3 regions of the Citrobacter sp. FDAARGOS_156 genome follow, and region 2 is predicted to be linked to each of the others. Evidence: predicted binding sites of a transcription regulator. Region 2 holds the regulator's gene; each other region holds the start of a gene.

The links. Region 2 encodes CRP, which controls carbon source genes, mostly activating them, when cyclic AMP is high. Its sites were predicted from a motif close to ATGTGANNNNNNTCACAT; they were not measured.
Region 1: cdd (cytidine deaminase) is a predicted target of CRP. The motif match lies at 7,450-7,467, and genes of this name have one in related genera.
Region 3: ldtB (L,D-transpeptidase) is a predicted target of CRP. The motif match lies at 6,982-6,999, and genes of this name have one in related genera.

The regions. Positions count from the first base shown of each region.
Region 1 is NZ_CP014030.2:3,230,276-3,241,175, reverse strand. It holds gene mglB (galactose/glucose ABC transporter substrate-binding protein MglB) at 1-2, shown strand, start outside; gene mglA (galactose/methyl galactoside ABC transporter ATP-binding protein MglA) at 74-1,594, shown strand; gene mglC (galactose/methyl galactoside ABC transporter permease MglC) at 1,610-2,620, shown strand; gene preA (NAD-dependent dihydropyrimidine dehydrogenase subunit PreA) at 2,678-3,913, opposite strand; gene AL515_RS15965 (NAD(P)-dependent oxidoreductase) at 3,907-5,148, opposite strand; gene AL515_RS15960 (DUF2542 family protein) at 5,382-5,621, opposite strand; gene sanA (outer membrane permeability protein SanA) at 5,624-6,343, opposite strand; gene cdd (cytidine deaminase) at 6,507-7,391, opposite strand; gene AL515_RS15945 (CidB/LrgB family autolysis modulator) at 7,540-8,235, opposite strand; gene AL515_RS15940 (CidA/LrgA family protein) at 8,232-8,630, opposite strand; gene dusC (tRNA dihydrouridine(16) synthase DusC) at 8,846-9,790, shown strand; partial or broken gene AL515_RS15930 (SAM-dependent methyltransferase) at 9,865-10,142, opposite strand; gene mdtQ (multidrug resistance outer membrane protein MdtQ) at 10,311-10,900, shown strand, end outside.
Region 2 is NZ_CP014030.2:4,571,612-4,582,511, forward strand. It holds gene AL515_RS22675 (hydrolase) at 1-1,012, shown strand, start outside; gene AL515_RS22680 (YheU family protein) at 1,009-1,227, shown strand; gene AL515_RS22685 (phosphoribulokinase) at 1,281-2,150, shown strand; gene AL515_RS22690 (OsmC family protein) at 2,249-2,653, opposite strand; gene crp (cAMP-activated global transcriptional regulator CRP) at 2,960-3,592, shown strand; gene AL515_RS22700 (YccS/YhfK family putative transporter) at 3,644-5,731, shown strand; gene argD (bifunctional acetylornithine/succinyldiaminopimelate transaminase) at 5,826-7,043, opposite strand; gene pabA (aminodeoxychorismate synthase component 2) at 7,129-7,692, opposite strand; gene AL515_RS22715 (putative adenosine monophosphate-protein transferase Fic) at 7,724-8,326, opposite strand; gene AL515_RS22720 (YhfG family protein) at 8,316-8,483, opposite strand; gene ppiA (peptidylprolyl isomerase A) at 8,590-9,162, opposite strand; gene tsgA (MFS transporter TsgA) at 9,427-10,608, shown strand; gene nirB (NADPH-nitrite reductase large subunit) at 10,880-10,900, shown strand, end outside.
Region 3 is NZ_CP014030.2:1,870,156-1,881,055, forward strand. It holds gene rhtA (threonine/homoserine exporter RhtA) at 229-1,116, opposite strand; gene ompX (outer membrane protein OmpX) at 1,528-2,043, shown strand; gene AL515_RS09095 (phosphoethanolamine transferase) at 2,109-3,695, opposite strand; gene mntS (manganase accumulation protein MntS) at 3,971-4,099, opposite strand; gene mntR (manganese-binding transcriptional regulator MntR) at 4,286-4,759, shown strand; gene AL515_RS09110 (anion transporter) at 4,756-5,865, shown strand; gene ldtB (L,D-transpeptidase) at 5,960-6,880, opposite strand; gene AL515_RS09120 (ABC-F family ATPase) at 7,114-8,706, shown strand; gene AL515_RS09125 (hypothetical protein) at 8,808-9,662, shown strand; gene AL515_RS09130 (DUF1479 domain-containing protein) at 9,732-10,900, opposite strand, start outside.

The DNA of each region.
Region 1 (10,900 bases), 1.3 Mb from region 2:
AAATACTCCGTCTGTGGGCGCAATTTCATTGCGCCCTTAATTGCGCACTCTGCAAGGCCAACAAGGTATAATTATGGTCAGCACTAATACTCAGTCGTCAGGCGAATACTTGTTGGAAATGAGCGGCATCAACAAGTCCTTTCCCGGCGTTAAGGCTCTTGATAATGTCAATTTAAAAGTCCGCCCACATTCTATTCATGCTCTGATGGGCGAGAATGGCGCTGGAAAGTCAACATTATTAAAATGTCTTTTTGGGATCTATCAAAAAGATTCCGGTAGTATTTTATTTCAGGGTAAAGAAATCGATTTTCATTCTGCTAAAGAAGCGCTTGAGAATGGTATTTCAATGGTACATCAGGAATTAAACCTGGTATTACAACGTTCTGTAATGGATAACATGTGGCTGGGGCGCTATCCCACCAAAGGTATGTTTGTCGATCAGGAAAAGATGTATCGCGATACCAAAGCGATTTTCGATGAACTGGATATTGACATCGATCCGCGTGCGCGCGTTGGAACATTATCTGTTTCGCAAATGCAGATGATTGAAATTGCGAAAGCATTTTCGTATGACGCCAAAATCGTCATTATGGATGAACCGACCTCATCGTTAACCGAGAAAGAGGTTAATCATCTGTTTACCATCATCCGTAAGCTGAAAGAGCGTGGGTGCGGGATTGTGTATATTTCTCACAAAATGGAAGAAATATTTCAACTGTGTGATGAAATTACCGTGCTGCGTGATGGTCAATGGATTGCGACCCAGCCGCTGGAAGGGCTGGACATGGATAAGATCATCGCCATGATGGTCGGACGCTCACTGAACCAACGTTTCCCGGATAAAGAGAACAAGCCGGGAGAAGTGATTCTGGAAGTGCGTAACCTGACTTCTCTGCGTCAGCCGTCGATTCGTGATATCTCTTTTGATCTCCATAAAGGGGAAATTCTCGGCATTGCCGGCCTGGTTGGCGCGAAACGCACCGATATTGTTGAAACGTTGTTTGGCATTCGTGAGAAATCATCGGGCACGATTACGCTCCACGGCAAAAAAATCAATAACCACAGCGCGAATGAAGCGATTAACCATGGTTTTGCGCTGGTCACCGAAGAGCGTCGCTCAACCGGTATTTATGCCTATCTGGACATTGGTTTTAACTCGTTAATCTCCAATATCCAGAACTATAAAAATAAAGTCGGCCTGCTGGATAATTCCCGCATGAAGAGCGATACCCAGTGGGTAATTGACTCGATGAGGGTAAAAACGCCAGGGCATCGTACGCAAATAGGTTCGCTTTCTGGTGGTAATCAGCAAAAGGTGGTCATTGGCCGTTGGTTGTTAACGCAGCCTGAAATCCTGATGCTGGATGAACCTACACGCGGTATCGATGTCGGCGCGAAATTTGAGATTTATCAGTTGATTGCTGAACTGGCGAAAAAAGGAAAGGGGATTATTATTATTTCCTCTGAAATGCCGGAGTTGTTAGGTATTACCGATCGTATTCTGGTGATGAGCAATGGCCTCGTTGCCGGAATTGTTGACACTAAAACAACAACGCAAAACGAAATCCTCCGTCTTGCGTCTTTGCACCTTTAAGATTAGGGGCTCCTCATGAGTGCGTTAAATAAGAAAAGTTTTCTTACTTATCTGAAAGAAGGCGGAATTTACGTTGTTCTTTTGGTTTTGCTGGCGATTATTATTTTCCAGGATCCCACTTTCTTAAGTTTACTGAACCTGAGTAATATTCTGACGCAATCCTCGGTGCGTATTATTATCGCATTGGGCGTAGCCGGGCTGATTGTTACCCAGGGGACCGACCTGTCTGCAGGGCGTCAGGTCGGGCTGGCGGCGGTTGTGGCGGCAACCCTGCTGCAGTCGATGGAGAACGCCAACAAGGTGTTCCCGGAAATGGCGACGATGCCAATCATCGTGGTGGTGCTGATTGTCTGCGTGATTGGTGCCATTATCGGTCTGGTGAACGGTATTATCATTGCTTACCTGAACGTGACGCCATTTATTACCACCCTCGGTACGATGATTATCGTTTACGGGATCAACTCCCTGTACTACGATTTCGTCGGCGCATCGCCAATTTCTGGCTTTGACAGCGGGTTCTCAACCTTTGCGCAGGGCTTTATTGCGCTGGGCAGTTTCCGACTCTCCTACATCACCTTCTACGCGCTGATTGCCGTGGCCTTTGTGTGGGTGCTGTGGAACAAGACCCGCTTCGGTAAAAACATTTTCGCCATCGGCGGTAACCCTGAAGCGGCGAAAGTGTCCGGGGTAAACGTCGCGCTGAACCTGCTGATCATCTATGCGTTGTCTGGCGTGTTCTATGCTTTTGGTGGTTTGCTCGAAGCTGGGCGTATTGGCTCGGCGACCAACAACCTCGGCTTTATGTATGAGCTGGATGCGATTGCCGCGTGCGTGGTTGGCGGCGTGTCGTTTAGCGGCGGGGTAGGAACCGTGTTTGGTGTGGTGACCGGTGTGATTATCTTCACCGTCATCAACTACGGTCTGACCTACATCGGCGTAAACCCTTACTGGCAGTATATTATCAAGGGCGGCATCATCATCTTCGCGGTCGCGCTGGATTCACTGAAATACGCGCGTAAGAAGTAATCGTACAATGTAAAAAGCCCGGTGCAGCGCAATCTGCACCGGGCTTTTTTATCTGCGTTACAACGTTAACGCATGTTCTTTCTCTCCGGGTTTAAATTTCACCTCGCCCAGATCAATACAGGCTACCGGGCAAACGTGACCGCACAATAAGCATCCCACACATTTTTCCGTATTGCAGTGTGGTGTACGGGTTTCCTCATTCCATTCCATCGCCTGATGCCCACCGTCGTAACAGGAGATGTAGCAGCGCCCACAGCCAACGCATTTATCCAGATGGATGTTCGGATAAACGATGTAGCTACGGTCAAGCTCCTCGGCGGGGATGATATTACTATTAGCAAGCCCCACCATCTCCTCCAGTGAATCAAACCCTTGATCGGCGAGGTAATGTGACAGCCCGCTGATCATGTCCTCCACAATCCGATAGCCATACTGCATGATCCCGGTGGTCACCTGCAGCGTGGCCGCGCCTAACAGTAAAAACTCGGCGGCATCTTCCCAGGTCTCAATTCCCCCGATGCCGCTAATCGGGAAATCGCGCAGTTCGGGATGCGTGCGCAACTGTTGGATAAATCGCAGGGCGATAGGCTTGACGGCCTTGCCGGAGTAGCCGGAAATACTGGATTTACCGTTGACGACCGGCATCCCGATTTTCCTGTTCAGGTCGATATTAGTGATGGATTTAACCGTATTGATGGTCGCGATACCGTCCGCACCTCCGCGTTTTGCCGCCAGCGCCACTTCACACATATCACCAATATTCGGCGTCATTTTAGCCAGCATTGGCAGAGACGAGCCGCGTTTCACTGCCCGACAATATTTTTCAACCAGCTCAGGGCTTTGTCCTACATCGCTGCCCATAGCATGCGAGGTCATTTGCGGGCACGAGAAGTTACACTCGATCATGTCGGCACCTGCCTCTTCAACCAGGCGGGCCAGTTCCTGCCACTGTTCTTCGTTTTCACCCATGATCGACGCAATCAGGACCTTATCCGGGTAGTCTTGTTTCAGTCGCCGAATAGCAGCCAGATTCTCCTCCAGCGGATGCTCGGCAATTTGCTCCATGTTTTTGAAGCCAATAAAGCCGGTATCTTCTTTGGTCAGATGGTCAAAGCGCGGGGAGACTTCATTGGCAATAAAGAACCCGATCGTTTTAAAAACAATGCCGCCCCAGCCGCTATCATAGGCTTTGGCGCACATCTCATAGCAGTTGCCTACCGGAGAAGAAGAGAGGCAGAACGGGTTGGGAAATTTGACGCCGCAAAAGGTAATAGAAAGATCTTTCGTTAACATGAGCAAGCTCCCTCTAAATAGTGATGAATGGCCTGAGCGGCTTCTTTTCCGGTTTTCACGGCGTATACAACGGTTTTATCGCCTTTAACAATATCGCCCGCGGCAAACATAACCGGATCGGCGGTTTGGTAATTGTGCGTATCGATAAGATTGCGCTGTGGCTTTAACGCGGCAAAATCATCAAGCTGCGCATGTTGACCGACGGCAAGAATAATATGTTCGGCTTCAAGCGAGAGTTCTCCTGGCAGGCGTACGTGCTTAAAGGTTACGCGATTTCCACTAACCGCCACAGGCGTGAAACCGTCAATAATTGATACCCCTAATGCCTGGGTGCTGTTGAACTCTTTGTCGCTGGCAGGGAATTCGGCTAGTTCTTCACGCGCGACACAGGTGACGGACGGGCAGCCCAGCAGTTTCAGTGTACTGGCGACATCCATCGCCACATCGCCGCCGCCGATGATCAATGCACTTTTTGCGACGGTAATATCGCCGCTGGCTTGTCGGGCGCGCTGCAGGAAATCGACGGCAATTTCAACGTGATTCGCTCTCTCAAACAGAGGTAACGTTGAACCATAAGACATCCCTACGGTAACCAGTACAGCGCGATATTCAGCTTTGAGTTGCTCAATGGAAAGGGCATGGCCAACTTCACAATTGCACGTGATGGTCACGCCCATTTCAATGATTCGGGCAATTTCAAGATCCAAAACCGATTGCGGCAAACGAAACTCAGGGATGCCATAGCGCAACCAGCCACCTGGCTGAGCCTGTTTTTCGAAGAGGGTGACGTCATAACCAAGATTGCTCAGCGTTACGCTGGCCTGTAATCCTGCCGGGCCCGCACCGATGACGGCGACCTTGCCCAGCGTTTTTGTTGCCGGCTGATATATTTTCATCGCGGTCTGCTGTTCAAAATCGGTTATAAAGCGCTGCAGACGCGCGATATCAATAGGTTTATCAATTCCTGAACGCGTACATCCGCGCTGGCATAATTTTTCGGTTGGGCATACGCGGGCGCACACCGCACCGAGCGCATTATTTTCGCGGATAGTTTCGGCTGCGCCTTTAAAATTACGGAAATAAATGGAGCGAATAAATTTCCCCGGGTCGGTTTGCGCCGGGCAATCCTGGCTACAAGGGGCATCGTGACATAATAAACAGCGGGAAGCCTCTTTTATGGCTAATAAAGGGGTAAAAGCAGGCGTGAGCTCATCCAGATAATTTTGTTGTGGCATATTTTCTTCCTTAATGCTTGAGTAAATTAAGGCAAACCGTTAATAACAAAATATAAAAAGTGAAAGGCTATTCTTAAGGCTAAGCACTGCAGGAAGAGTATTCTGTGAAAGGATTCACAAATAGAAGATAGTTTGAGGGAAATGCTGGCGGGCAGCATTAATCCCTTATATTGAAATGGTAACCATTATCATAATATTAGCTATTCTCAAGTGCTAATATAACGGTAATCTCTTTAGCGATAAAAGACTAAATAAATAACCATACCGAAAGATAAACATCCGCATCCGGCATAAACTAATACATAAGACCAGAACTGTAATGGGGCTTCATTCCGGTAGGCATAAACCGGCTCACGCGCATTCTTCTTAATTTTATCTACCGCGCCAGTACGCCAGCCTTTCCAGGCTTCACGGAAACAAAAGAGGGGAATGAGCAGAAAGGCCAATACGACGAAGAGAGTTTGTACATCCATGCTTATTTTCCTTGTTTCTTTTGTAATTCGAGTAATTGTTCTGCAGTGACTGCCGGATATCCCTGAGCATCGTCAGGTACCTGATGCATGGTCGGGATGGGCACCAGCGGACCTAAAAAACGTGGCTCGCGTTTAAAAAGGTAGAGATCGGCCAGCGCACCAAAGCGAGCACCGAATTCGCGCACCCGCACGGTAAGCATATCTTTTGGCGAAGGTACCGCATAACACTGGGCCTGAATCCCCATATGTAGCGCAATAAACAACGCTCGCTCACAGTGGAATCGCTGGGTAATGATGATGAAATCGTTGGTATCGAATACTTTGCGGGTGCGTACAATCGAATCAAGCGTACGGAAGCCTGCGTAATCAAGCACGATGTCAGCGGGATCGACGCCCGCGGCAATCAAGTCTTTACGCATCGTCATCGGTTCGTTATAGCTTTGCTGCGCGTTGTCGCCGCTAAGTAGCAGATAGTTTACTTTGCCGCTGTTATACGCATTTAATGCGCCCTGAATTCGGTAGCGATAATACTGATTGATGACGCCGGTACGGTAGTATTTTGCCGTGCCGAGGACAACGCCAACCTGACGGTAGGGGAGATCCTGTAATTCGTCATAGATGTAGGGGGCCGTCTTCCAGCTCATCCATCTGTCGAGTCCAAGCACAGTCAACAGCAGCAAGCCTACCAGGACTAACAGGCTGTAAAACACGCGCTTTAACATGCAGAAAACTCGTTATTTGGATGGAATTTCAATCAGGCTACTGTACCCAACGGCGGAGCGCAAGAAACAGCAGTCTGATTGAGGGGATTTTAGGCATTCTGCGTATTGCCGGATGGCGGTGTAAACACCTTATCCAGCCTACGAACTGGCGTTATTGAAACCATTAACCGAGTAGTACGCGCTCGATATTGTCGCAGCCCAGCGCATTCAGCGTGGCAGATGTCGCGTCCCACTGGATAAGCGCCGCATCCGCTTTTTCTGCCAGCACCGCACGTTGAATGTCCGGATAGTCGTAACCGTTCAGACTCAGCAGGTTTAATGCACCCTGCAACGGTGGCAGCGTTGGGTTGAAGGCGGCGTTTTCAGCATAACTGCCGCTGAAAATTTGACCATCCTTACACTCCAGCGCCACGCCGCTCGGGGATTTGCTGTACGGCATGTGGCATCTGTTGGCGGCGGCAATCGCCGCCTGGGTCAGCGCATCGCCTTGCAGCGCGAAGCCGTGATCTTGGTCATCCATCAACAGCGTTTTGATGTCGAGATCTTTTGGGCCAAAAGCGTCCGGCAGATAGTCGCGTAGTGCGTGTGGTTCACGCCCAGGCAGGTGAATACGTAAATCCAGTCCGCTGTTCAGCTCATTCATAAACTGACGGCAGTGCCCGCAAGGGGTGTAGTTGACGGTAATCGCAGCGAGTCCTTTTTCACCACGTAACCAGGCATGGCTGATGGCGCTCTGCTCGGCGTGAACGGTTTGCTGCATTGTGGCACCAAGAAACTCCATATTCCCACCGAAATACCAGGTTCCGCTGATACCTCGTGAGATTGCGCCAACGTTGAAGTTGGACAGCGGAGTACGCGCGCAGGCCGCAGCTAAAGGCAGCAGAGCGAATGCCAGCGCGTCTTCGTCCAGTCCCGATTCGCGTTTCAGCAATGAAACCTGCTCAGCCGTCAGCATGGCGGGGAAATGTACATCCGCCAGAATAGGGGCCAGGACTGATTGCAAGTTATCCGCGAGTTGGGCAAAAGCAGTTTGAAAACGTGGATGCATGGCGTTGCCTCATAACAATGTAATGGAACCGTAGTTTACGGGCCTGATAGGGCTTTATATGTGATCCAAATCTCATTGTTTATGCAACTAATGAAACTTAAATGAAAAATGTGCAACGCATCGCAAATAAACAGCTTAAAAATGCAGATTAGCCAACCACTGCCAGGATAACCGGGAACAGGAATGGGGCAACCAATGAGGTAATAATCCCGCAAATCACCAGCGCCAGTGAGCTAAACGCGCCTTCCTGGTAGTCCAGTTCCGCACAACGAGCTGTGCCCAGGGCGTGCGAAGCGGTGCCCATGGCCAGCCCACGAGCGGCCTTGGTGCGAATACGCATCGCATTAAGCAGGGTATGGCCAAATACGGCGCCGAGGATACCGACAAAAATAACGCATACGGCGCTGATAGCTGGAATGCCGCCAATACTGCCACCCACAGCCATAGCGATAGGCGTGGTTACCGATTTAGGCATAATAGACGCGGCAATTTGCGGTGATGCGCCCATCAACAAAGCGATTGTTGTACCTGTTACCATCGCCACAACGCTCCCGGCAAAACAGATTGCGATAATGGATTTCCAGCGGGCACGGATTTGGTGCAGCTGCTCATATAACGGATAGGCTAGCGCGACGACAGCAGGTTGCAGTAAATCGTTCAGCACCTCGCTGCCTTTGAAGTAGTGATCGTAGGGGATACCGGTCAGCATCAGAAAGGGAATAATCACCACCATGGCGACCAGCAACGGGTTCAATAGCGGCATTTTAAATCGCGCTGCCAGCTTACGTGCAGCAAAAAATACCGCCAGGGTGAGGGGTAACGACCACCAGATATACGACATCATTGTTTAGACCCTTTTTGGCCAACGATTTTGCGTTCGCCGTGAACAATGTGCGAGCTCCAGCTCACTACCAGGAATACGACCAGTGTACTGATGGTGCAGGACACCACGACCGGACCAAATTGTGCGCGTAGCAAGTCAAAGTACTGCATGATCCCCACGCCAATCGGGACAAACAGCAGGGCCATGTAACGAATCAGTACGTAGCACCCTGGGTTTACCCATTTTGCTGGTAAGATCTGTAATGCCAGTAATACAAACAGAATCAGCATGCCGATAATGCTGCCTGGAATCGTTATAGGCAGCAGTGATGCAAGAAAAATACCTGCGTAGAGGCAGGCATAAATGAGGACGAATGCGCGTAAATATTGCCAGATAATGTTCAGTGACTTGCTCATAATTGAAACCCTTGACGAGACTGATTCATCATACAATTAAACTTTAAAACGTGCTACCGATCACATCATGAATTCTAAGCATAGTGGAAATAGATATCAGGAACATCAGGCAATACCCCCAATCAGCATAACCAAATCTGTGCCCGGCGCTGAGACGCTTTAATCTCCTGCATAGAGACGTTACCATAGCGCCTCTCTTTTTTGCGGGTAACAATATGCGTGTTTTACTGGCGCCGATGGAAGGCGTGCTCGACTCACTGGTGCGCGAGCTGCTGACTGAAGTAAATGATTATGATCTCTGTATCACCGAATTTGTTCGCGTGGTAGATCAACTACTGCCGGTAAAAGTCTTTCACCGCATTTGCCCTGAACTTCTTAACGCCAGCCGCACGACATCCGGTACGCCGGTGCGTATACAACTGCTGGGGCAGTATCCGCAGTGGCTGGCAGAAAATGCAGCCCGCGCGGTTGAGCTGGGTTCGTATGGCGTCGATCTAAATTGTGGATGCCCGTCGAAACTGGTGAATGGCAGCGGCGGCGGCGCAACGTTACTGAAGGACCCTGAGCTGATTTACCGTGGCGCTAAGGCCATGCGTGATGCGGTTCCGGCCCATTTACCGGTGACGGTAAAAGTGCGTCTGGGCTGGGACAGCAGTGACAGGCAATTCGAAATTGCTGATGCCGTCCAGCAGGCCGGTGCCAGCGAGTTGGTGGTACACGGTCGAACCAAAGAACAGGGCTATAAGGCCGAGTACATTAACTGGCAGGCCATTGGCGAGATTCGCCAGCGTCTCAATATCCCGGTTATCGCGAATGGTGAGATCTGGGACTGGCAAAGCGCACAGGACTGTATGGCCATCAGCGGATGCGATGCCGTCATGATCGGGCGCGGTGCGCTTAATATCCCGAATTTGAGTCGCGTGGTGAAATATAATGAACCGCGTATGCCATGGCCTGAAGTCGTGACGTTACTGCAAAAATATACCCGACTGGAAAAACAAGGTGATACCGGGCTGTATCATGTGGCGCGTATCAAACAGTGGCTGGGCTATCTTCGTAAAGAATATGTTGAAGCGACAGAACTGTTTCAGGAAATTCGGGCTTTGAATAATTCACCGGATATTGCACGCGCGATTCAGGCCATCACAAGTGTTGCCTGATTTATTGCCGGATGGCGGCAATTTGTTCAACCGATGGACCCCATTCATCCAAACCTGGTTTTATCTTTAATCCCCCCCTGGCTGAGCGGCGCGGTATAAATAGGATGTTCAGCGGAAAAAACCAGCATTCCGCACGGTATTAATGATTGGTAAATGGTTTGCAATAATCGTTCTATATCGTGCAAATAATGCAGTGCCAGTGAGCTAAATCAAGAATATTTTTTCCCTGTAGGGGAGGGAATATGGCTTGTATTGTTGGCCACTCTGGTGCGCCGTCGAGTCCCTTTACTGAACGAACCAGCGTGGCATATCCGGCAAAGAATGTCGGGTCATCATAGATATTTTGTGACATTACGCCTCCATTTATAATTTATTGGAATTATTTTGACAGAACCATTTGCCATGTATATGTTTCTTTATTATGTGATTTTATTTCAAAAGATGTATTGCCACGCGTAACTAAAAAAGAGAATGCGGTAAGTCGTACTCTCTGTGCATCTTTTCTTACCTGTATATTCCCATGAATCGTAACTCTGTTCTTGTTGCAACGGCATGTTTGCCGCTGCTTATTTTGATGGTCGGTTGTGCGCCTATGCATGACAATCGTCAATCGCTGTCACAGCAGACGCCCGCTGTGAACGTTGACTCCGCGTTGCCCGCGGCATTAAAAAATGGTTGGCCGGACAGCCAATGGTGGAAGGCGTATCACGATCCACAGCTGAATGCGTTGATTGACAGCACCCTGAAGAATTCTCCAGACATGCAGGTAGCAGAACAGCGCATTCAACTGGCAGAAGCGCAGGCTAAAGCGGTTAAGGCGCAGGATGGTCCAGAAGTTGATTTTTCCGCAGACGTTGAACGTCAAAGAATGTCGGCAGAAGGTTTAATGGGACCGTTTGCCATTACCGATCCTGCTGCAGGCACGACCGGGCCGTGGTACACCAATGGAACCTTTGGCTTAACCGCAGGCTGGAACCTGGATCTGTGGGGTAAAAACCGGGCTGAAGTGGCGGCGCGTATTGGCGAGGTGAAAGCGCGTGAGGCTGAACGTGAGCAAACTCGCCAGCTACTGGCGAGCGGCGTATCGCGTTTGTACTGGGAGTGGCAGAC
Region 2 (10,900 bases):
CACGTCCACAGAAATGACCCCACCTACCGACGATTCGCGAGAATTCCGCCCGATGCGCGGTATCAGTAACCGTCATTTACAGACGATGCTGCCGCGTTTAATTCGCCGCAAGGTGAAGTTCGATGCCCACTGGCAGCGTCTGGAATTGCCCGACGGTGATTTCGTCGATCTTGCGTGGAGTGAAGATCCGCAACAGGCGAAACACAAACCGCGCCTGGTGGTTTTTCACGGTCTGGAAGGTAGTCTGAACAGCCCCTACGCACATGGCCTGATTGAAGCAGCACAAAAGCGCGGCTGGCTGGGCGTGGTGATGCATTTTCGCGGCTGCAGCGGTGAACCCAATCGTCTGAACCGAATTTATCACTCCGGTGAAACAGAAGACGGCACCTGGTTTTTACACTGGCTGGAGCGTGAGTTCGGTCGTGTACCCACCGCTGCGGTTGGCTATTCGCTCGGTGGAAACATGCTGGCCTGCCTGCTGGCAAAAGAAGGGAACACGATCCCCATTGATGCCGCGGTTATCGTCTCCGCGCCTTTCGTGCTGGAAGCCTGTAGTTACCATATGGACAAAGGATTCTCCAAGGTCTATCAGCGCTACCTGCTTAACCTGTTGAAAGCCAATGCCTCGCGTAAGCTTGAGGCTTATCCTGGCTCGCTGCCGGTGAGTCTGGCCCAGTTGAAATCTCTGCGTCGCATTCGCGATTTTGACGATCTGATCACCGCCAAAATTCACGGTTTCGCCGATGCGATAGACTATTACCGTCAGTGTAGCGCCATGCCGCTGCTTAATCAGATAGCCAAACCCACGCTGATTATTCATGCCAAGGACGATCCGTTTATGGATAGTCATGTGATCCCTGAACCGGAAAATCTGCCCTCACAGGTGGAATATCAACTCACCGAACACGGCGGCCATGTCGGATTCATTGGCGGTACGATACGCCATCCGGAGATGTGGCTGGAATCCAGAATCCCGGACTGGCTGACAACGTATCTGGAGGCGTCATCATGATCATCCCCTGGCAAGACATCTCCCCGGACGCGCTGGACAATCTGATTGAAAGCTTTGTCTTGCGCGAAGGCACCGATTATGGTGAACATGAACGCTCGCTCGAACAAAAAGTCGCCGACGTCAAACGCCAACTACAATCAGGTGAGGCCATGCTGGTGTGGTCCGAACTGCATGAAACGGTCAACATTATGCCGAGGAAGCAGATTCACGAGTAACCCGTAGCCGCCGGCCGACTTTACTATAATTACAACCATTTCATGGAGTTGTTATGTCTGCCAAACATCCGGTGATTGCGGTAACAGGATCCAGCGGCGCGGGGACCACCACCACCAGCCTTGCGTTTCGTAAAATTTTCGCGCAGTTAAATCTGCGCGCCGCCGAGGTGGAAGGTGACAGTTTTCATCGCTATACCCGTCCGGAAATGGACATGGCGATTCGCAAAGCACGCGATGCCGGGCGGCATATCAGCTATTTCGGCCCCGAAGCTAACGACTTCGGTCTGCTGGAGCAAACCTTCATTGAATACGGCCAGACGGGCAAAGGTCAGTCGCGTAAATATCTGCACACCTACGATGAGGCCGTACCGTGGAATCAGGTTCCGGGGACATTTACGCCCTGGCAGCCGCTGCCTGAACCGACGGATGTCCTGTTCTATGAAGGACTGCACGGTGGCGTTGTCACCCCACAGCAAAACGTGGCCCGGCATGTCGATCTGCTGGTTGGCGTGGTGCCGATCGTAAACCTGGAGTGGATCCAGAAGCTGACCCGCGATACCAGCGAACGCGGGCATTCACGTGAAGCGGTAATGGACTCGGTGGTGCGCTCAATGGACGATTACATCAATTACATCACCCCACAGTTTTCCCGCACGCATATTAACTTCCAACGCGTACCGACCGTCGATACCTCTAATCCCTTTGCCGCCAGGAGCATTCCGTCACTGGATGAAAGCTTTGTCGTGATTCATTTTCGTAATCTGGAAGGCATCGATTATCCCTGGCTACTGGCCATGCTGCAGGGCTCATTCATTTCGCATATCAATACGTTGGTCGTGCCGGGCGGTAAGATGGGTCTGGCGATGGAATTGATTATGCTACCGCTGGTCCAGCGACTGATGGAAGGTAAAAAGATAGAGTGATATGTGGAAAGCGCCGGATGGCGCTTCGCTTATCCGGCCTACGACTCAACATCATCCTGTAGGCCGGATAAGGCAACGCCGCCATCCGGCATCAGCAATTACGCGGCAACGACTTCATAAGAATGGGTAATGTTCACCGCCTTTTCCAGCATCAGAGCTACGGAACAATACTTCTCCGCCGAGAGGTCAACTGCGCGAGACACAGACGCATCTTTCAGGTCGTTACCCGTTACAATGAAATGCAGGTTGATATGGGTGAACAGGCGCGGCGCTTCATCACGACGCTCGGAGGTCAGCTTCACTTCGCAGTTGGTCACATCCTGACGCCCCTTTTGCAGGATCGACACCACATCAATTGCGCTGCAACCGCCCGCAGCCATTAAGACCATTTCCATCGGGCTCGGCGCTTTATCACCAGAGTTACCGTCCATCAAAATTTGGTGGCCTGAGGCGGACTCACCGAGGAAGGTTAACCCCTCAACCCACTTTACACGCGCTTGCATATTTCGTAACTCCAATGTTTCAATTTTCCTGACAGATTACGCGTACATAACAATTCTCGCAATGGAAGGCGACCTGCGTCATGCTGAAGCGAGACACCAGGAGACACACGGCGAAAGCTATGCTAAAACAGTCAGGATGCTACAGTAATACATTGACGTACTGCATGTATGCAGAGGACATCACATTACAGGCCGTCGCACGTATTGACAGCCCCCTTCCCAGGTAGCGGGAAGCACATTTTTGCAAACCCAGAGACAGGTTGTTTTTTGGCTCTGGAGACAGCTTATAACAGAGGATAACCGCGCATGGTGCTTGGCAAACCGCAAACAGACCCGACTCTCGAATGGTTCTTGTCTCATTGCCATATTCATAAGTACCCATCGAAGAGCACGCTGATTCACCAGGGTGAAAAAGCGGAAACGTTGTATTACATCGTTAAAGGCTCAGTGGCAGTGCTGATCAAAGATGAAGAAGGGAAAGAAATGATCCTCTCTTATCTGAATCAGGGCGATTTTATTGGTGAATTAGGCCTCTTCGAAGAAGGCCAGGAACGTAGCGCCTGGGTACGTGCCAAAACCGCATGTGAAGTCGCTGAAATTTCCTACAAAAAATTTCGCCAATTAATCCAGGTCAACCCAGATATTCTGATGCGTCTGTCTTCTCAGATGGCTCGTCGTCTGCAGGTAACGTCTGAAAAAGTAGGCAACCTTGCCTTCCTCGACGTAACTGGTCGTATCGCCCAGACTCTGCTGAATCTGGCGAAACAGCCTGACGCAATGACTCACCCGGACGGCATGCAGATTAAAATTACCCGCCAGGAAATTGGCCAGATCGTTGGCTGTTCCCGTGAAACCGTTGGTCGTATCCTGAAAATGCTGGAAGATCAGAATCTGATCTCCGCGCATGGTAAGACCATCGTCGTCTACGGCACGCGTTAATCCCATCGACATGGCGTGTTACGTAGTAATGCGCCATTTTTGTTTGCTCCGATGTGGCGAAGACTGATTTATCACCCCGAGATCAACTACGCACTACGACAGACGCTGGTGCTATGTTTACCTGTGGCTGTCGGCCTTATCATTGGTCAGCTTCATCTGGGGCTCTTATTCTCCCTCGTCCCTGCCTGCTGCAATATTGCCGGTCTTGATACCCCGCATAAGCGCTTTTTCAAACGCTTAGTGATTGGCGCGTCTTTGTTTGCCGGATGCAGTCTGATCATGCAGTTACTGCTGGCAAAAGATATACCGCTGCCGCTGATCCTCACCGGCCTGACGCTGATTCTTGGTGTAACCGCAGAATTAGGCCCTCTGCATGCGCGACTACTACCTGCCTCGCTTATCGCGGCAATTTTCACGCTCAGCCTGGCCGGGAACATGCCCGTCTGGGAGCCGCTGCTAATCTACGCGCTGGGCACATTGTGGTACGGCCTGTTCAACTGGTTCTGGTTCTGGATGTGGCGCGAGCAGCCGCTGCGTGAATCGCTCAGTTTGTTGTACCGCGAATTAGCCGATTACTGTGAGGCCAAGTACAGCATGCTGACCCAGCATGCCGATCCCGAAAAAGCGCTTCCTCCCCTGCTGGTGCGCCAGCAAAAAGCGGTGGATTTAATTACCCAGTGCTATCAGCAAATGCATATGCTGTCGGCGCATCGCAACAACGATTATAAGCGCCTGCTACGTGCCTTTCAGGAGGCGCTCGATTTACAGGAACATATTTCCGTTAGCCTCCACCAGCCGGAAGAGGTGCAAAAGCTGGTCGAACGTAGCCACGCCGAACAAGTGATTCGCTGGAATGCGCGCACCGTCGCCGAACGCCTTCGCGTACTGGCCGATGATATTTTGTATCACCGTTTGCCGACGCGTTTTTCAATGGATAAACAAATTGGCACGCTGGAGAAAATCGCCAACCAACATCCGGACAATCCGGTGGGTCAATTTTGCTACTGGCACTTCAGCCGTATTGCCCGTGTGCTACGCACCCAGCGACCACTGTATGCCCGGGATTTAATGGCTGACAAGCAGCGTCGGCTGCCGCTGATCCCTGCCCTGAAAAGCTATCTGTCGTTGAAATCCCCGGCGCTGCGTAATGCCGGACGCATCAGCGTCATGTTGAGCATTGCCAGCCTGATGGGCAGCGCCTTACACCTGCCAAAACCCTACTGGATTTTGATGACAATCCTGTTCGTCACGCAAAATGGCTATGGGGCGACCCGGGTACGTATTTTACACCGTTCAGTAGGGACGCTAGTCGGCCTGGTGATCGCCGGCGTCACACTGCACTTTCATATTCAGGAAGGTTACACGCTGGCAGGCATGCTGCTGATAACCCTGGTGAGTTATCTGACCATCCGCAAAAACTACGGCTGGGCTACCGTCGGCTTTACGGTCACCGCGGTATATACCCTGCAACTGCTGACGCTGAACGGGGAACAGTTTATCGTGCCGCGGTTTATCGATACGGTCACTGGCTGCCTGATCGCCTTTGGCGGAATGCTCTGGCTGTGGCCGCAGTGGCAGAGCGGTTTGCTGCGTAAAAACGCCCACGATGCGTTAGAAGCCGATCAGGAGGCTATTCGCCTGATCCTGAGCAACGATCCCCAGGCCACACCGCTGGCGTATCAACGCATGCGGGTCAACCAGGCGCATAACACGCTGTTCAACTCACTTAACCAGGCGATGCAGGAGCCTAGGTTCAACTCGCACTATCTGGCGGACATGAAACTGTGGGTTACGCATAGCCAGTTCATCGTCGAACACATCAACGCAATGACTACGCTGGCAAGGGAACATACGATGCTGACGCCGGATTTGGCGCAGCGGTATCTGGAATCCTGCGAAATTGCGATCCAACGCTGCCAGCAGCGGCTGGAATATGACGGCCCCGGAAGCTCCGGCGATGTGAATATTCTCGAGGCGCCAGAGATGCTGTCCCATGGGCCTTTAAGCACCCTTGAGCAGCACCTACAGCGGATATTGGGGCATCTGAATACCATGCACACCATTTCGTCGGTAGCATGGCGTCAGCGACCGCACCATGGGATCTGGCTGAGCCGCCGACTGCGGGATATGAAGGGTTAAGAGAGTTGCCGGATGGCGGCGTAACGCCTTATCCGGCCTACGGGGTAAGGTGTGATTCGTAGGCCGGATCAGCGTAGCGCCATCCGGCAATCCATCAACCCACCACTTTCGCCACGGCCTGCGCGAAGCGCTGCATCCCTTCATCAATATCAGCCTGCTCCACCACCAGCGACGGTGCAAAACGCATCACGTCCGGCCCGGCATTCAGTACCATCACGCCTTCATTCGCCGCGGCGTACAAGAAATCACGCGCCCGGCCTTTAAACTGCGGCTTCAGTTCGGCGCCGATCAGCAGTCCCATACCGCGAATGTCGCTGAAAATGTCAAACTGCTGGTCAATTTTCTGCAAATGCTGAACAAACGCCTGGCGTTTGGCCTGAATACCTTCCAGCACTTCCGGCGTGTTGATGATATCAAACGCAGCTCCCGCAACCGCGCAGGCCAGCGGGTTACCGCCGTATGTGGAGCCGTGTGAACCCACGTGGAACGCGGAGGCAATCTCCTGGGTGGTCAGCACCGCGCTCACCGGGAAACCGCCGCCGAGCGCCTTGGCGCTGGTCAGGATATCCGGCGTCACGCCGTAGTGCATATAGGCAAACAGTGAGCCGGTACGCCCCATTCCGCTCTGTACTTCATCAAATACCAACAGTGCCTGGTGCTGATCACAAAGTTCACGCAAACCTTGCAGGAATGCCGGCGTTGCCGCAGTAACGCCACCCTCGCCCTGAATAGGTTCGATCACCACCGCACAGGTGTGATCGTCCATCACCGCTTTGACCGCATGCAGATCGTTAAACGGTACATGGATGATATCCGCCGGTTTGGGTCCAAAGCCGTCGGAGTATTTCGGCTGCCCGCCGACGGATACGGTAAACAGCGAACGACCGTGAAACGCGTTATGGAAGGCAATAATCTTGGTCTTGAACGGGCTATGGCGCACGCAGGCATAGTGGCGCGCCAGCTTAAAGGCGGTTTCGTTAGCTTCGGTACCGGAGTTCATGAACAGTACGCGTTCGGCGAAGGTTGCATCAATGATTTTACGGCCTAAGCGCAACGCCGGTTCGTTGGTAAAAACATTGCTGGTATGCCACAGGGTTTCGCCCTGAGTTTTTAACGCCTCAACCAGCGCCGGATGGCAATGCCCTAACGCGGTAACTGCAATACCACCCGCGAAATCAACGTACTCTTTACCCTGTTGATCCCATACTCGACTCCCTTTCCCTTTTACAGGGATAAACTCAGCCGGTGCATAAATCGGCAGAATCACTTCATCGAATGTCGCGCGTGTAATTGCAGTTTGTTCAGTTGCCATGTCATTACCACCCTGTTAAGCAGAAATGCTAGTGAAATTATAATCACAAAATATGAATAAAAAATCACTGAATAGCAACCACAAATCACTGGTTGAGGAAATTAGCCAGCAGCTGATGCCCCTGTTCGCTGAGAATACTCTCCGGGTGAAACTGCACCCCTTCCATATCCCACTCCCGGTGGCGAATACCCATGATCTCCTGCGTTTCACTCCAGGCGGTCACCTCAAAGCACTCAGGCAACGTCTCAGGTGCGACCACCAGAGAATGGTAGCGCGTTACCGTTAATGGATTGGCGAGCCCCTGAAAAACGCCCTGCCCGTTATGCGTAATCGGCGACGTTTTACCATGCATCACTTTCGCTGCCCGCACCACGGTCGCACCAAAGGCCTGCGCCATCGCCTGATGGCCCAGACAAACACCCAGCAGAGGGATCTTCCCTGCGAAATAGCGAATAACCTCCAGCGAAATACCGGCGTCATCCGGCGTACAGGGTCCCGGGGAAATCACTATTTTCTGCGGATTCAGCGCATCAATTTGCGCCAGCGTCAGCGCGTCGTTGCGCCTGACAAGGACATCTGCGCCCAGTTCGCAGAAGTATTGATACAGGTTCCAGGTAAAAGAATCGTAGTTATCGATAAGCAGGATCATGGCGGCTCCGGTACAGAAGAACCGCGCTATTCTACTCAGTTTCCAGGGCTTCGCTTACCACTTTACGAAATATCGCCTGCAGTGCGGACAGGTCCCCCATGGCACCGCTTTGATTTGCCTGGTTCCACTCCTCAACCTGGATGCCCTCCCAGTTGAGTATATACCCGGCATGAATCGCCAACTGTTCGAAGAAAATACGCTGCGCCAGACCACTGCCGATGCGAAACGGGTGCAGCACATTAATTTCACAGTAGTAGTGTGCGAGGCGGTCGACAAACTTTTCTTGCGACAACCCCACCAGCCAGGACTCGTCTTCCAGGTCCTGCATCAGCGCATTGCCCTCTTTCTCGATATAAGCGAAATGGCAAAAGCGGGTATCGCCCTGGTAGATATCGACTTCTCGCAGATGTCCCGCCCAGTCAAAAATATCCTGATAGAGTTGGCGATGAATAGCACACAGATGCGGCAAACCCCGTTTAAGCGGGCCCAATTCGATAGTTGCCGCGCGCAGCGCCGTCAACTCATAAGCTGCCTGCGCCAGACGCTGCGCCTGATGAACCCCCAGCCGGTTACGCATGACATTCAGGCCCGGATACAAATAGGGGTCACGTCCATCACCGAATTTATCGCTCATAGTGCCTCCGCAATTCTTCAAGACGCGCCAGGGCGTCTTCAGCGCTCAGAGTAACCCGTGGAATATCCACGCCTTCCAGTCGCCGGCTTGCCTGGAAATTGGCATTTCGCCGTTGTTCCCAGATCCTGGACTTTTGTTTATCGGTGAGTTTTTTCACGTGACCTCCCTGAATGAGCCGACACTTGCCACAAGTATAAGCAGCAATTTCGGGTTACGCAGAGAAGGGAGAGAACGCGGGCAAGCGCTGCCCGCGCAAAATACGATTACGGCAGGACTTTGGCTGAAAGGATAACAATCGGTTTTGACGGAACATTCTGGTAAGGACCGACATCGTGGGTCTGAACCTGAGAGATCTTATCCGCGACATCCATACCTTTCACAACTTTACCAAAGACAGCGTAGCCAAAATCACGCTGGCCGTGATCGAGGAATGCATTGTCCGCAATGTTGATAAAGAACTGGCTGGTCGCGCTGTCTTTATCCGCAGTGCGCGCCATAGCAATCGTGCCACGGGTGTTACGCAGTCCGTTATCGGCTTCATTCTTGATTGGCGGGTTAGGTTTCTTCTGCTGCATCTGCTCGGTAAAACCACCACCCTGCACCATAAATCCTGGGATCACACGATGAAACGTGGTGTTGTTATAGAAACCGCTGTTGACATAATCGACAAAGTTTTGCACTGAAACTGGGGCTTTCTGACTGTTCAGCTCCAGCTCAATGTTACCGGCAGAAGTTGTCAGCAGGACATGCGGATCCCCTTTCGCTGCCAGCGCTGCGGGAGAGAGAGCAGAAAGAGCGAGAACAGCTGCAACAGCCGCCAGAGTCGATTTGAGCATGAGAATTCCTTAACAAGAGCAGAAATGAAGCAAGTGGATTGATTCTAAAGAGCCTTCATGAACAAGGCCATCCCTTTACCTAATTTTACGTACTTGAAACAAATGTAACCTCATAGCCGTAAATGTCTATGTGATCACGATCACATACAAAAATGTAACAGGCTCAGTAATTACCAAAAAACATTTAAATACATCACTAAAACGCCTAAAATCTGCCCGCTCACGGCGCCGTTAATGCGCCTTACACTTCTATACAGGCCAGTCATGACTAACAGCAATCGCATTAAGCTCACATGGATTAGCTTTCTCTCCTACGCCCTGACAGGTGCGTTGGTCATTGTCACCGGGATGGTGATGGGAAACATCGCAGACTATTTCCATTTGCCCGTTTCCAGTATGAGTAACACTTTCACCTTCCTGAATGCAGGTATCCTGATCTCTATTTTTCTGAATGCCTGGCTGATGGAAATCGTGCCGCTGAAAACGCAATTGCGTTTTGGCTTCATCCTGATGGTCCTGGCGGTCGCCGGACTGATGCTCAGCCACAGCCTGGCCTTGTTCTCTGCGGCCATGTTTGTGCTGGGTGTGGTGAGTGGTATCACCATGTCGATTGGTACATTCCTGGTGACCCAGATGTACGAAGGTCGCCAGCGCGGTTCCCGCCTGCTGTTTACTGACTCCTTCTTCAGCATGGCGGGGATGATTTTCCCGATGGTGGCAGCGTATCTGTTAGCGCGCAGCATCGAATGGTATTGGGTCTATGCCTGCATCGGCCTGGTCTACGTCGCCATTTTCCTGCTGACCTTTGGCTGCGAATTCCCGGCGCTGGGTAAACACGCGCAGCAACCGGACGCCCCGGTAGTGAAAGAAAAATGGGGTATTGGCGTGCTGTTCCTGGCGATCGCCGCGCTGTGCTACATCCTCGGTCAGTTGGGCTTTATCTCCTGGGTACCGGAATACGCTAAAAGCCTGGGCATGAGCCTGAACGATGCGGGTAAACTGGTCAGCGACTTCTGGATGTCTTACATGGTTGGCATGTGGGCGTTTAGTTTTATCCTGCGATTCTTCGATCTGCAGCGCATCCTGACCGTACTGGCAGGTCTGGCCACCGTTCTGATGTATCTGTTCATCACCGGCACGCCGGAACATATGCCGTGGTTCATTCTGACGCTGGGCTTCTTCTCCAGCGCGATTTATACCACCATTATTACCCTCGGCTCACAGCAGACGAAGGTCGCCTCACCAAAACTGGTTAACTTCGTTCTGACCTGCGGCACCATCGGTACTATGCTCACCTTCGTGGTCACCGGTCCTATTGTGGCGCACAGCGGCCCGCTGGCGGCATTGCAGACGGCGAACGGTTTGTATGCCGTCGTATTCGTGATGTGCTTTATTCTTGGGTTCGTCACGCGTCATCGCCAGCATAACGCGCCAGCCACGCATTAATCTCACTGCCGGATGGTATCTGTGCTATCCGGCACACTCTCGCGCCCTCTTCCTTTCACTGGTCATGTAGGCCAATTCTTACAAAAACCCCTTAAATTGTGCGCTTTTTATACAAACACGAAAAGCCAGTTAATTCCGTAACTTATAAAAATGCAGTTAAATCAGTCATATACCCCTTAAGGAGTATATAAGGCCGAATTTGATTTGTATCAATAAGTGCGGTTGCTGAATCGTTAAGGTAGGCAGTAATAGAAAAGAAATCGAGGCAAAAATGAGCAAAGTCAGACTCGCT
Region 3 (10,900 bases), 2.0 Mb from region 2:
TTCTGGTGTTGCCTATCACTTTAATAGCGAGGCGAATGAAAATATAAAATATCGATATAAATCAATTTAATAAGTTATTTTAGTACAGCGTATTGTTATTATTGTGTTAATGCTATGCCTCAGCATAAATAGCGTGCTTCAACGGGGAGGTAGAGGGCGATAATAATAGTGGGGATAGATAACAAGATATTCTGCATGATTATGCAAACCATGCAGAATATTGGCAGGTTAATTCACGTCAATTTGCTTAATTTGCGGGTCCTTACGGATGGTGAGCGTAGAGCCCATGGACGCAGCAATAATCGCTCCCAGAGCCAGCGTCTGGATAAACGTCAGCGTTTCCCCGAGGAAAATCATTCCAGACACTGCAGCCAGTGCAGGCTCCATGCTCATCAGTGTCCCAAAGGTACGTGTAGGCAGTCGCGTTAATGCGATCATTTCCAGCGAATAGGGGAGCGCAGTAGAGAGGACTGCTACCGCTAAGCCCAACGGGAGAATAGACCAGTGCCACAGCGCATCGCCTGCCTGAATGACGCCAATCGGCACGAAAACCAGCGCTGCGATTAATGAGCCAACTGCGACCGTTGCCGGGCCATGCTCTTCGCCTGCGCGTTGCCCGGTAAGAATATAGATAGCCCAACAGGCGCCAGCACCTAATGCCAGCGCGGCACCGGTTAAATCAACGTGAGAAACATCCTGACCTAACGGTAGCAGGAACCACAGTCCGAGCACGGCCAGCGCAACCCAGATAAAATCCACCGGGCGGCGGGAGGAAAACAACGCTACCGCGAGCGGCCCGGTAAATTCCAGCGCTACGGCAATACCCAGCGGTACAGTCTGAATTGACAGGTAAAAGAGATAGTTCATCCCACCCAGAGACAAACCATAAAACAGCAGGGGAAGACGTTGCTCTTTGGCAAAACGTAAACGCCAGGGTTTAAAGAATGCGATAAGGATGAGCGTTCCCAGTGCGAGGCGCAGGGCGGTAACGCCTGGCGCACCGACGAGAGGGAACAGCGATTTCGCCAGCGATGCGCCGCTTTGAATCGAGGACATAGCTATCAGCAAAACCAAAATAGGCAACCAGACTGGCGCTTTACGTGACGACCCCGGCATCCTTTCTCCTGTCAAATGATGGTTACACACCTTGCCCCGCGGGACGCCGCAGATTTGCTGCGATGCGCGTGAGTATGTGTATAGAAAAGTAAAACAGCGAGTGTAATGGAAATACGCTCGGCTGGTTGAGTATTCGTTGAAAAAAAAATTACTGAGATCCGTACAATGGCATGAAAACGATGGATTAATAATCTGCGCGATTAGGAATCATCTGGATGAATGTGTCGTGTTGTGCGCGCAATAATGGCATAAATCATTAGAAAAGTGATGTTAATTGAAAGAGATAGCGGGTTTATGAAACGTTCTGTTACATGAAAAGCTTCGTTAGACATCGCGAATCGCAAAGAGTTTCCCATCAGTTTTTGGTATATTTAAAACTTAAGATTTACTTGAAGCACATTTGAGGTGGTTATGAAAAAAATTGCATGTCTTTCAGCACTGGCCGCTGTTCTGGCTTTCTCCGCAGGTACCGCTGTAGCTGCTACTTCTACCGTTACTGGTGGTTACGCTCAGAGCGATGCTCAGGGCGCAGCGAACAAAATGAACGGTTTCAACCTGAAGTATCGTTACGAGCAGGACAACAGCCCGCTGGGCGTGATCGGTTCCTTCACTTACACTGAAAAAGATCGTACCGACTCGTTTGGCGATTACAACAAAACCCAATACTACGGCATCACTGCAGGTCCGGCTTACCGTCTGAATGACTGGGCAAGCGTCTACGGTGTTGTAGGTGTTGGCTACGGTAAATTCCAGGATGCAGCAACGCCTGCTGACAAACACGACACCAGCGACTACGGTTTCTCTTACGGTGCCGGTGTGCAGTTCAACCCGATCGAAAACGTTGCTCTGGACTTCTCTTACGAGCAGAGCCGTATTCGTAGCGTTGACGTAGGTACCTGGATCGCGGGTGTTGGTTACCGCTTCTAATCACTTCGGTGATATAAAAAATCCGCCTCCAGGGGCGGATTTTTTTTGCCTGCAATTATGAGCTGTTAACGAGATTTGGTCTCGAAGATATCAGTGCCCAAATGGTTGTAGTCCACCTTCTGCAATTTAAAGTTGGTGATATACACTGGCCCGGCTTTTTTCTCAGAGATAAAGCGGTAGCTGTTGATAATTTCCTTCGCGCTGATCCCCGTCCACTGTGAGAAAAAACTCAGGAAATCATTGGCGGATCGACGGGCCTTAATCACCCGATGCGCTTTATCATCGCTGGACAGTACCATAAAGGGCACCTGGAAGTTCTGTTGGAACTGGTCGTCATGCGCCAGGTACTGCACCTCTTTTCCGCGCTCTTTAAAGGCGAGGCCATGATCGGAGAAATAGACCATCGAGAAGCTACTGCCGCTGTTACGCAACTGCTCGTAAAGCTGGCGCAGTAGGTCATCCGTCTGCGTCATGGTGTACAGGTAACAGGAGGTCTCCTTGGACTGGACGAAAGTCTCATATTTTCCTTGTGTACGGTCGCAGGCCTGCGGGTGAGAACCCATTAAATGCAGCACAATCAGTTGCGGCTGGGTGCGTTCGGTGGCCAGCACCTGGGCGGTCATTTTCAACAGCGCTTCGTCACGGGTGTTTTTGTCCGCTTCGAAATCACCGTTTTTCAGGAACTGAACTTCATCTGCTCGCTTCGCAATGCTGGCGATTGCCGTATCGTATTCACCGATCTGCCCCTGATTGGAAAACCACCACGTCTGGAACCCAGCGCGGTTGGCCAGCGTGACAAAGTTATCCTGGAACTGAGGCTTATTATCGACGACCCGATTTAGCGTTAAGCCGAGCGATTTTTGCGTAGAACCACTGGCGGCAATGTAATCAGCAAAAATGTAGCCATTAACGGTGCTGGAAAACGGCGTGTTATCCCAGTGACCGCCAAACGCGCCTAACGCATCACGACGGGCGCTTTCACCGATCACCACAACATAGGTGTGATACTTCGGCTTCACGGCGGTGACTGTCCAGCTGTCTTTGACGCTCGACAGCTTCGCCATACGCTCTTGCTCATCAAGCACTTCGTTGTTATTGACGATAACGTCCTTGGCAAAGCGGAAAACCGGGTAACCGGTATCTTTTAACTTGAAAACGCCGCCCCATGCCAGGTTTTGTACCGGAGTAACAAAGAATGCAACGATGCTGAACAGCAAGCACAGGCTGTCGTACTTGTTCCAGCGACGTTTCTGCTCGTCTTTTTTACGCCGTACGGCGATAACGCCGAGCGCAAAAATAAACACGCCAACCAGGTAGTTGTACCAGGGGAAGATGGTCAGGATTTCGGTTGACTCTTCCATGTTGGTCGAGTGCAGCGCTAACAACGTATTAAAGTTTGGCGAGCCGTAAGCCTGGCCAAACGGAAAATACATTGCCGCAATCAACGAACAGACGCCAATCAGTGCTTTTTGCGCGCGCGGCGCAGTACGCCACAACAGCATCAATACACAGGTAAAGGCAACGCTATAAAGAAGGCTTAGTGGGTAGCCCAGCGCGAGGTTGATCAGCAAAGACTGTAAAAAGTAAAAGCCAGTCCACGGACTAATCGCCCGGCTGCGAGCAATGATTGAATCTTTGAGGGTTAAATTCATATGCCACTGTTACAAAAACGCCATGTGCTACCCCTGGCGCAAAGGGTCATGCCTGCCTGAGAGAGCGAGAAGAGGGAATGGGTCCGCATCCGCGAGCCGCAATATATGCAGGGCTGCGAAAAGATAGAGTGTGTGCAAGAGAAGGTCAACTACTACAAAGAAATTGTTTTGAGAGGGCAACTGCAAAACAGACAAAAAGAAGGGTTATTCGGACGAAACCTATCACCGTAATCAGGTTACGGCAAAGAAATGAAGCGGCGTACCGCGACGCCGCATTATTTTGCTGAGGATTTATCCTGCTCTGGTTTGCCGTTAATCATGTCACACAGCATAGAGATCAGCATCAACCGTACTTTAAAGGGAGAGTGGCTAAACACGCGTATACACCTCTTAAATTCATTCATATAAACCTCCTGACTTCACGATCCCATCAGTCCTTGAGGGATGTCTTTATTATATACAGATATAGCACAGGCTATATTATATAGCTATTGCTAAAACGTTAATTTTTTGTGCCCACGCAACTCTGGTTTACAATGAGCGTTCTCTAATCAGATGCCGTTAACGCGTCACAGTAACGAGGAAGCAGAATGAGTCGTCGCGCAGGTATGCCAACAACAAAAAAAGTGACGCAATTGGTGAATGTCGAAGAACACGTTGAAGGATTTCGTCAGGTCCGGGAGGCGCATCGCCGTGAGCTGATTGATGACTACGTAGAGCTGATTTCCGATCTCATTATCGAGGTGGGTGAAGCACGCCAGGTAGATATGGCCGCGCGGCTTGGGGTTTCCCAGCCGACGGTTGCCAAAATGCTTAAACGCCTTGCCTCCGTTGGGTTGATTGAAATGATCCCCTGGCGGGGCGTGTTTTTAACCGCAGAAGGTGAGCGATTAGCTCAGGAGAGTCGGGAGCGTCATCAGATTGTGGAGAATTTCCTGTTGATGTTAGGTATCAGCCCGGAAATTGCCCGTCGCGATGCGGAAGGAATGGAGCATCACGTCAGTAAGGAAACACTGGAGGCTTTTAGCCGGTTTACGCAACAGCAAGGAACAGACTCTGAATGAGTTTCCCTTTGCTACGCGCCTTACAGCGCGATCGCTTTTTCCAACTGTTAATCATTGTTGGGGTTGCACTGAGCCTTTTCACGCCATTTGCGCCCCGGCTGTGGCCGGGGGCTATTGACTGGCACACGATTATTACGCTTAGCGGCCTGATGTTACTGACCAAAGGCGTGGAGCTCAGCGGCTATTTTGATGTGTTAGGGCGCAAGATGACTCGCCGCTTCAACACAGAACGCCAGTTGGCGATATTTATGGTGCTGGCGGCGGCGCTGCTGTCGACGTTTCTGACCAATGATGTGGCGCTGTTTATTGTTGTTCCGCTGACGATCACCCTGAAAAAATTGTGCGCTATTCCGGTGAATCGCCTGATTATCTTTGAAGCGCTGGCGGTTAACGCCGGATCGTTGCTCACGCCAATAGGTAACCCGCAAAACATTCTGATGTGGGGGCGGTCTGGCTTGTCATTTGCCGCATTTACCTGGCAAATGGCGCCGCTTGCGGGGGCCATGATGCTGACGCTGGTGGTGCTGTGCTGGTTCAGTTTCCCGAATAAAGCATTGCATTATCACACCGGTACGTCCGCACCTGACTGGCAACCGCGTCTGGTGTGGAGCTGTCTGGCGTTGTATATCATCTTCCTGGCGGCACTGGAGTTAAAACAAGAGCTGTGGGGCCTGGCGATCGTCGCCGCGGGGTTCATGGTGCTGGCTCGCCGTGTGATCCTCAGCGTTGACTGGACGTTGCTGTTAGTGTTTATGGCGATGTTTATTGATGTGCATTTGCTGACGCAGTTGCCGGTGTTACACGGAATAACCAGTCAGATTGGCACGCTTTCAGCACCGGGGCTGTGGTTGACGGCAATCGGCTTGTCGCAGTTTATCAGTAACGTTCCCAGCACGATTTTGTTGCTCAACTATGTTCCGCCGACGCTATTGTTGGCCTGGGCAGTTAATATCGGAGGGTTTGGCCTGTTGCCGGGGTCGCTGGCGAATCTGATTGCTTTACGCATGGCAAATGACCGACGCATCTGGTGGCGTTTTCATCTGTATTCGGTGCCGATGCTGATATGGGCGGCGCTGGTGGGATATGGCTTGCTGTTGATGATGTAATTGATGTGGTGTGCCGGATGGCGGCTGGCGCCTAATCCGGCCTACAGTGCTGGTAGGCCCGATAAGCGTAGCGCCATCGGGCATGTATAGCCGATTAGTTCAGACGAACCGGCATACCAGAACGGTTCTGTACCGCCTGCTCAACGACGGCCTGATCGACGTCAGACTGACCGGTGATGCTGGTAATGCTCTTATTCAGCGTAATTGGTACGATTTCCCCGCCTTCAAACTGTGCTTCAGTCGTAGACAGCGGGTTATGTACCTCGATGTAACGGCTGCCGTCTGGTTCGGTAGTGGCTTTTACCGGCTCATCGATAAACTGGACGCGAGTACCGACCGGCACATTTTCAAACAGGAACTTGATGTCATCGTTACGCAGACGCACGCAGCCGTGGCTGACGCGTAAGCCGACGCCGAAGTTAGCATTGGTGCCGTGGATGGCGTACAGGCGACCGATATACAGCGCGTACAGACCCATCGGGTTATCCGGACCTGCCGGAACAACTGCTGGCAGCGGTTCGCCCGCAGCGCGGTATTCCGCATGCATTTTCGCGGTTGGCGTCCAGGTTGGACCCGCTTTCTTACGTTCAACTTTGGTGGTCCAGTTGATAGGGGTGTCTTTACCTAACTGGCCGATACCGATAGGCAGAACGATGACGGTGTTAGTACCTTTCGGGTAGTAGTACAGACGCATTTCGGCGCTGTTAATCACAATACCTTCATGCACGGTATCCGGCAGGATCAACTGCTGAGGAATGTTCAGCACTGTGCCGCCTTTCGGCAGGAAGGTATCCACGCCCGGGTTAGCTTCCAGCATGTTAGACAGACCCATCTGATACTCCGCCGCAAAATATTCCAGCGGTTGGGTGTTGCCTTCAGGAATCGTGATGACCTGGTTCTGGCCAATCAAACGGCTGCCATCGGTAGGCAGCGGGTACGTGACGGCAGAAGCGGTGTTACAAAAACCAACTATTGCGAGTGCCGCCGCGAAAAGCGTTGTTAATTTCATATTCATGTTCATGTATGCGAGATTCAGTGCCAGGCAGGCTAGTGGGTTGAGATTTATGTAGTGTTGGGCAGGCATTATATGTGCATTCTGAGCAACAAGGAATTCGGATGTGTACTAAATCACATTTTTTTCCTTTTGCTTTCACTTTATCTGTGCTGCATGAACGGCGCGATCTTATTGCAGAGTTATGGCATAATAAGCGGTTTGTCACATATTTCTTTCTCTTTCAGGATACGCCAGTGTTAGTTTCCAGCAACGTCACTATGCAGTTCGGCAGTAAGCCGCTGTTTGAAAATATTTCCGTCAAATTTGGCGGCGGCAATCGTTACGGCCTGATTGGCGCGAACGGTAGCGGTAAATCCACCTTTATGAAAATTCTCGGCGGCGACCTCGAACCGACGCTGGGCAACGTTTCCCTCGATCCGAATGAGCGCATCGGTAAGCTGCGTCAGGATCAATTCGCCTTTGAAGAGTTCACTGTTCTCGACACAGTAATTATGGGGCACGCTGAACTGTGGGAAGTGAAGCAGGAGCGCGACCGTATCTACGCTCTGGCCGAGATGAGCGAAGAAGACGGCTATAAAGTGGCTGACCTTGAAGTTCAGTACGGCGAAATGGACGGCTACTCTGCGGAAGCGCGTGCGGGTGAACTGCTGCTGGGCGTCGGTATTCCGGTAGAGCAGCATTACGGCCCGATGAGCGAAGTCGCGCCCGGCTGGAAACTGCGTGTGCTTCTGGCACAGGCGCTGTTCTCTAACCCGGACATTCTGCTGCTCGACGAACCAACCAACAACCTGGATATCGACACCATCCGCTGGCTGGAGCAGACGCTGAACGAGCGTGACAGCACCATGATCATCATTTCGCACGATCGTCACTTCCTGAACATGGTCTGCACGCACATGGCGGATCTGGACTACGGCGAACTGCGTGTTTATCCGGGTAACTACGACGAATACATGACGGCGGCAACCCAGGCGCGTGAACGTCTGCTGGCCGATAACGCCAAGAAGAAAGCACAGATTGCCGATCTGCAATCCTTCGTCAGCCGCTTTAGCGCCAACGCATCTAAATCTCGTCAGGCGACCTCTCGTGCGCGCCAGATTGATAAGATCAAGCTCGATGAAGTGAAAGCCTCCAGCCGTCAGAACCCGTTCATCCGTTTCGAGCAGGATAAGAAACTGTTCCGTAACGCGCTGGAAGTGGAAGCGCTGGCGAAAGGTTTTGATGAAGGCCCGCTGTTTAAAAACTTCAACCTGCTGCTGGAAGTGGGGGAGAAGGTTGCCATCATTGGTGCCAACGGCGTGGGTAAATCCACCATGCTGAAAACGTTGGTTGGCGATTTGCAGCCGGACAACGGTACCGTTAAGTGGTCTGAAAACGCCCAGGTTGGTTACTACGCGCAGGATCACGAATACGAGTTTGAAAACGATCTGACCGTTTTCGAATGGATGAGCCAGTGGAAACAAGAAGGCGATGATGAGCAGGTTGTGCGCAGCTTCCTCGGTCGTCTGCTGTTCAGCCAGGACGATATCAAGAAGCCTGCAAAAGTGCTCTCCGGTGGTGAAAAAGGACGCATGCTGTTCGGTAAGCTGATGATGCAGAAACCGAATATTCTGGTGATGGATGAACCAACCAACCACCTGGATATGGAATCTATCGAGTCGCTGAACATGGCGCTGGAAATGTACCAGGGCACGCTGATCTTTGTTTCTCACGACCGTGAGTTCGTCAGTTCCCTGGCAACCCGCGTGATTGAAATTACGCCGGAACGCGTGATCGACTTCACCGGCAACTACGAAGATTACCTGCGGAGTAAAGGCGTCGAATAAGTCTCTCTCCCCGCACTTTTCTGAAAAAAAGTTCTACTGATTAATCTTAGCCACAATTGTGGCTAAGATACTTTCCATAACGACCTACGCAAGGAAAGAAAATGAGTCAGATGGAACCACTCTCTTTAGCCAATCTTAAATTAAACTTACTAAATTTAAACAACAGCAACGAGCATCCTTTCATTTTACGTGAAGATGGTGATGATATTGTTGCATCCTGGAATATCGAAGATGCTGAGTGGATAGATTATTTCAGTCAATACGGATTGCAAAAACAATATGAGTTAAGACTGTTTTTCAATGAAAGCAAAAAGCAAATTACTTATCGTGAAAAAACGACCGATGTGGAGTGGGATGCAGATTTGGGTGGGTTCAGATTAAGCAAATCTGTCCAAATAGGGAAACGCCTTGAGTTTTCTGCTGGGGGATCCTGGGGTAAAAAAGAAGATGGTAGCTTCGGTAAAATTGATGGCTATAAATTTGTATCAACGGAAATTACCGATCCTATTTTTGATATTGTTCGTGATGCGGGATGGCAGGTTCGTGGTCTGTTAGCAGACAAGAAGAAAAGGAAATTTGTTATTGCGGGAGCGGTGATTGCCGCACTGATTATTTTTATCGGCCTTGGCACTTTCCTTTTTTCCACGATGGGTGATTTGAAGGATGCTGCGCGAACAGAGATAGATTTGCTCCGTGATGGAAAATATATTCAGGCTTATCAGGCAAGCTCTTCTTCTTTGCAAAGAAAAATGAACAGCGAGGATTTTAAGCTTGTAACCGAGTCTGTTCATTTTGATGATATTAGTGAATACAGTTTCGATAGTTTCAATGTAGTAAATGATGTTGGTTCTTTGTCTGGAAGCGTAGAGTTTAAAAACGGAGAGTCTGGCGAGATTAACGTTACTATGCTCAAAGAAAAGGATAAATGGAAACTGGCAGCAATTTCAGTAGAATAAAAAAATACCCGGTTTTTATCATATAATGAAGAAAACCGGACTATTTTAAAAGCGATGAAAGGGGAAGGATTATTCCATCCCTAGCGCGCGTTTACCGTGGATATTCAAATCCTCCAGCGTGAAGCGTCCTTCCCAGTTCGTTTCATAATCCTCGCGCGGGAAATCACCCGGCGACGCGCCTTTTTCCAGCGCGGCTTTCACTTTGTGAGCGTAGGCCAGATTCTTTTCGCACATCGGTGCGGCAGGGATGTACATCACGTTGCCCCAACCCTGTTGATTTTCTACCGGCGCGACGGCGTGAATGACATCACAATGCCACCACACTGAGTCTCCGGCTTCCAGCTGTGGAATGCTGGTTAGCGCTTCAATCAGCAGCGGATGCCATTGCGCGGAAATCGGCAGGACTCTGCCGGGCGCGACGCCGCACAGTTCATCTTCCGGCACATCGTCAAGCAATGGGCGTAACAGCACATATGCCATCGCTTCTGGAATAGGGACCACGTGCAACAATCCCTGACCTGGCAGCATATCGGACAGTGCTGTCCAACCCTGGAAGGTACGGAACACTGAACATTTGGTGGTGTTATCCACCGTGTACTCTTCTACTTCGGTGCGATGCGCTGCCTGCCACGGATCGTAATCGTCCAGTTTACCATTGAAAACATGAGCAAATACCCGCTGATACGCAGGCAGCAGCCAGCGTTCCAGCGCGCCGGAATCCGTATGCGCGCCCAACCCTTTGGATGTGGTTCCCGGCGGACGGCGGCGTATACGGTCAGGGTAGATAACGCTGACATCCGGGTTAAACCATTGTTTACCTTCGCTTGAAAATGTCCAAAGATGATTGAGGAACGACTGTGCATTGGCCATTTCTTCACTCTGGCGGGCCTGCATCTGCGCCTGGGACCAGTAAATGGGGTAGATTTCAGGTCGCGATGCGCTCAGGGTGCCGAAGAAGTTATCGCCCGGCCCTTTGTAGACGTCATCAAAATGGTTGCGATCCAGGTAATCGAGCATCGACTGATCCCATGCCAGCGCCTGTTCGCGGGGGAAATGCCCCTTAATGACCGCGCATCCGCGACGCTTAATTTCTTCACGCTGCTCTGCACTCACGCGACCCGCTTTGATATCCGTATAGGACAACACCGGCCATACCGGGGAGCCTTGCGCTTTGAGGGCGTTGATTTCCGCCACGCGGGTGGCAATGGCATCGCTCAGCTGATTGAAGACCAACTGAA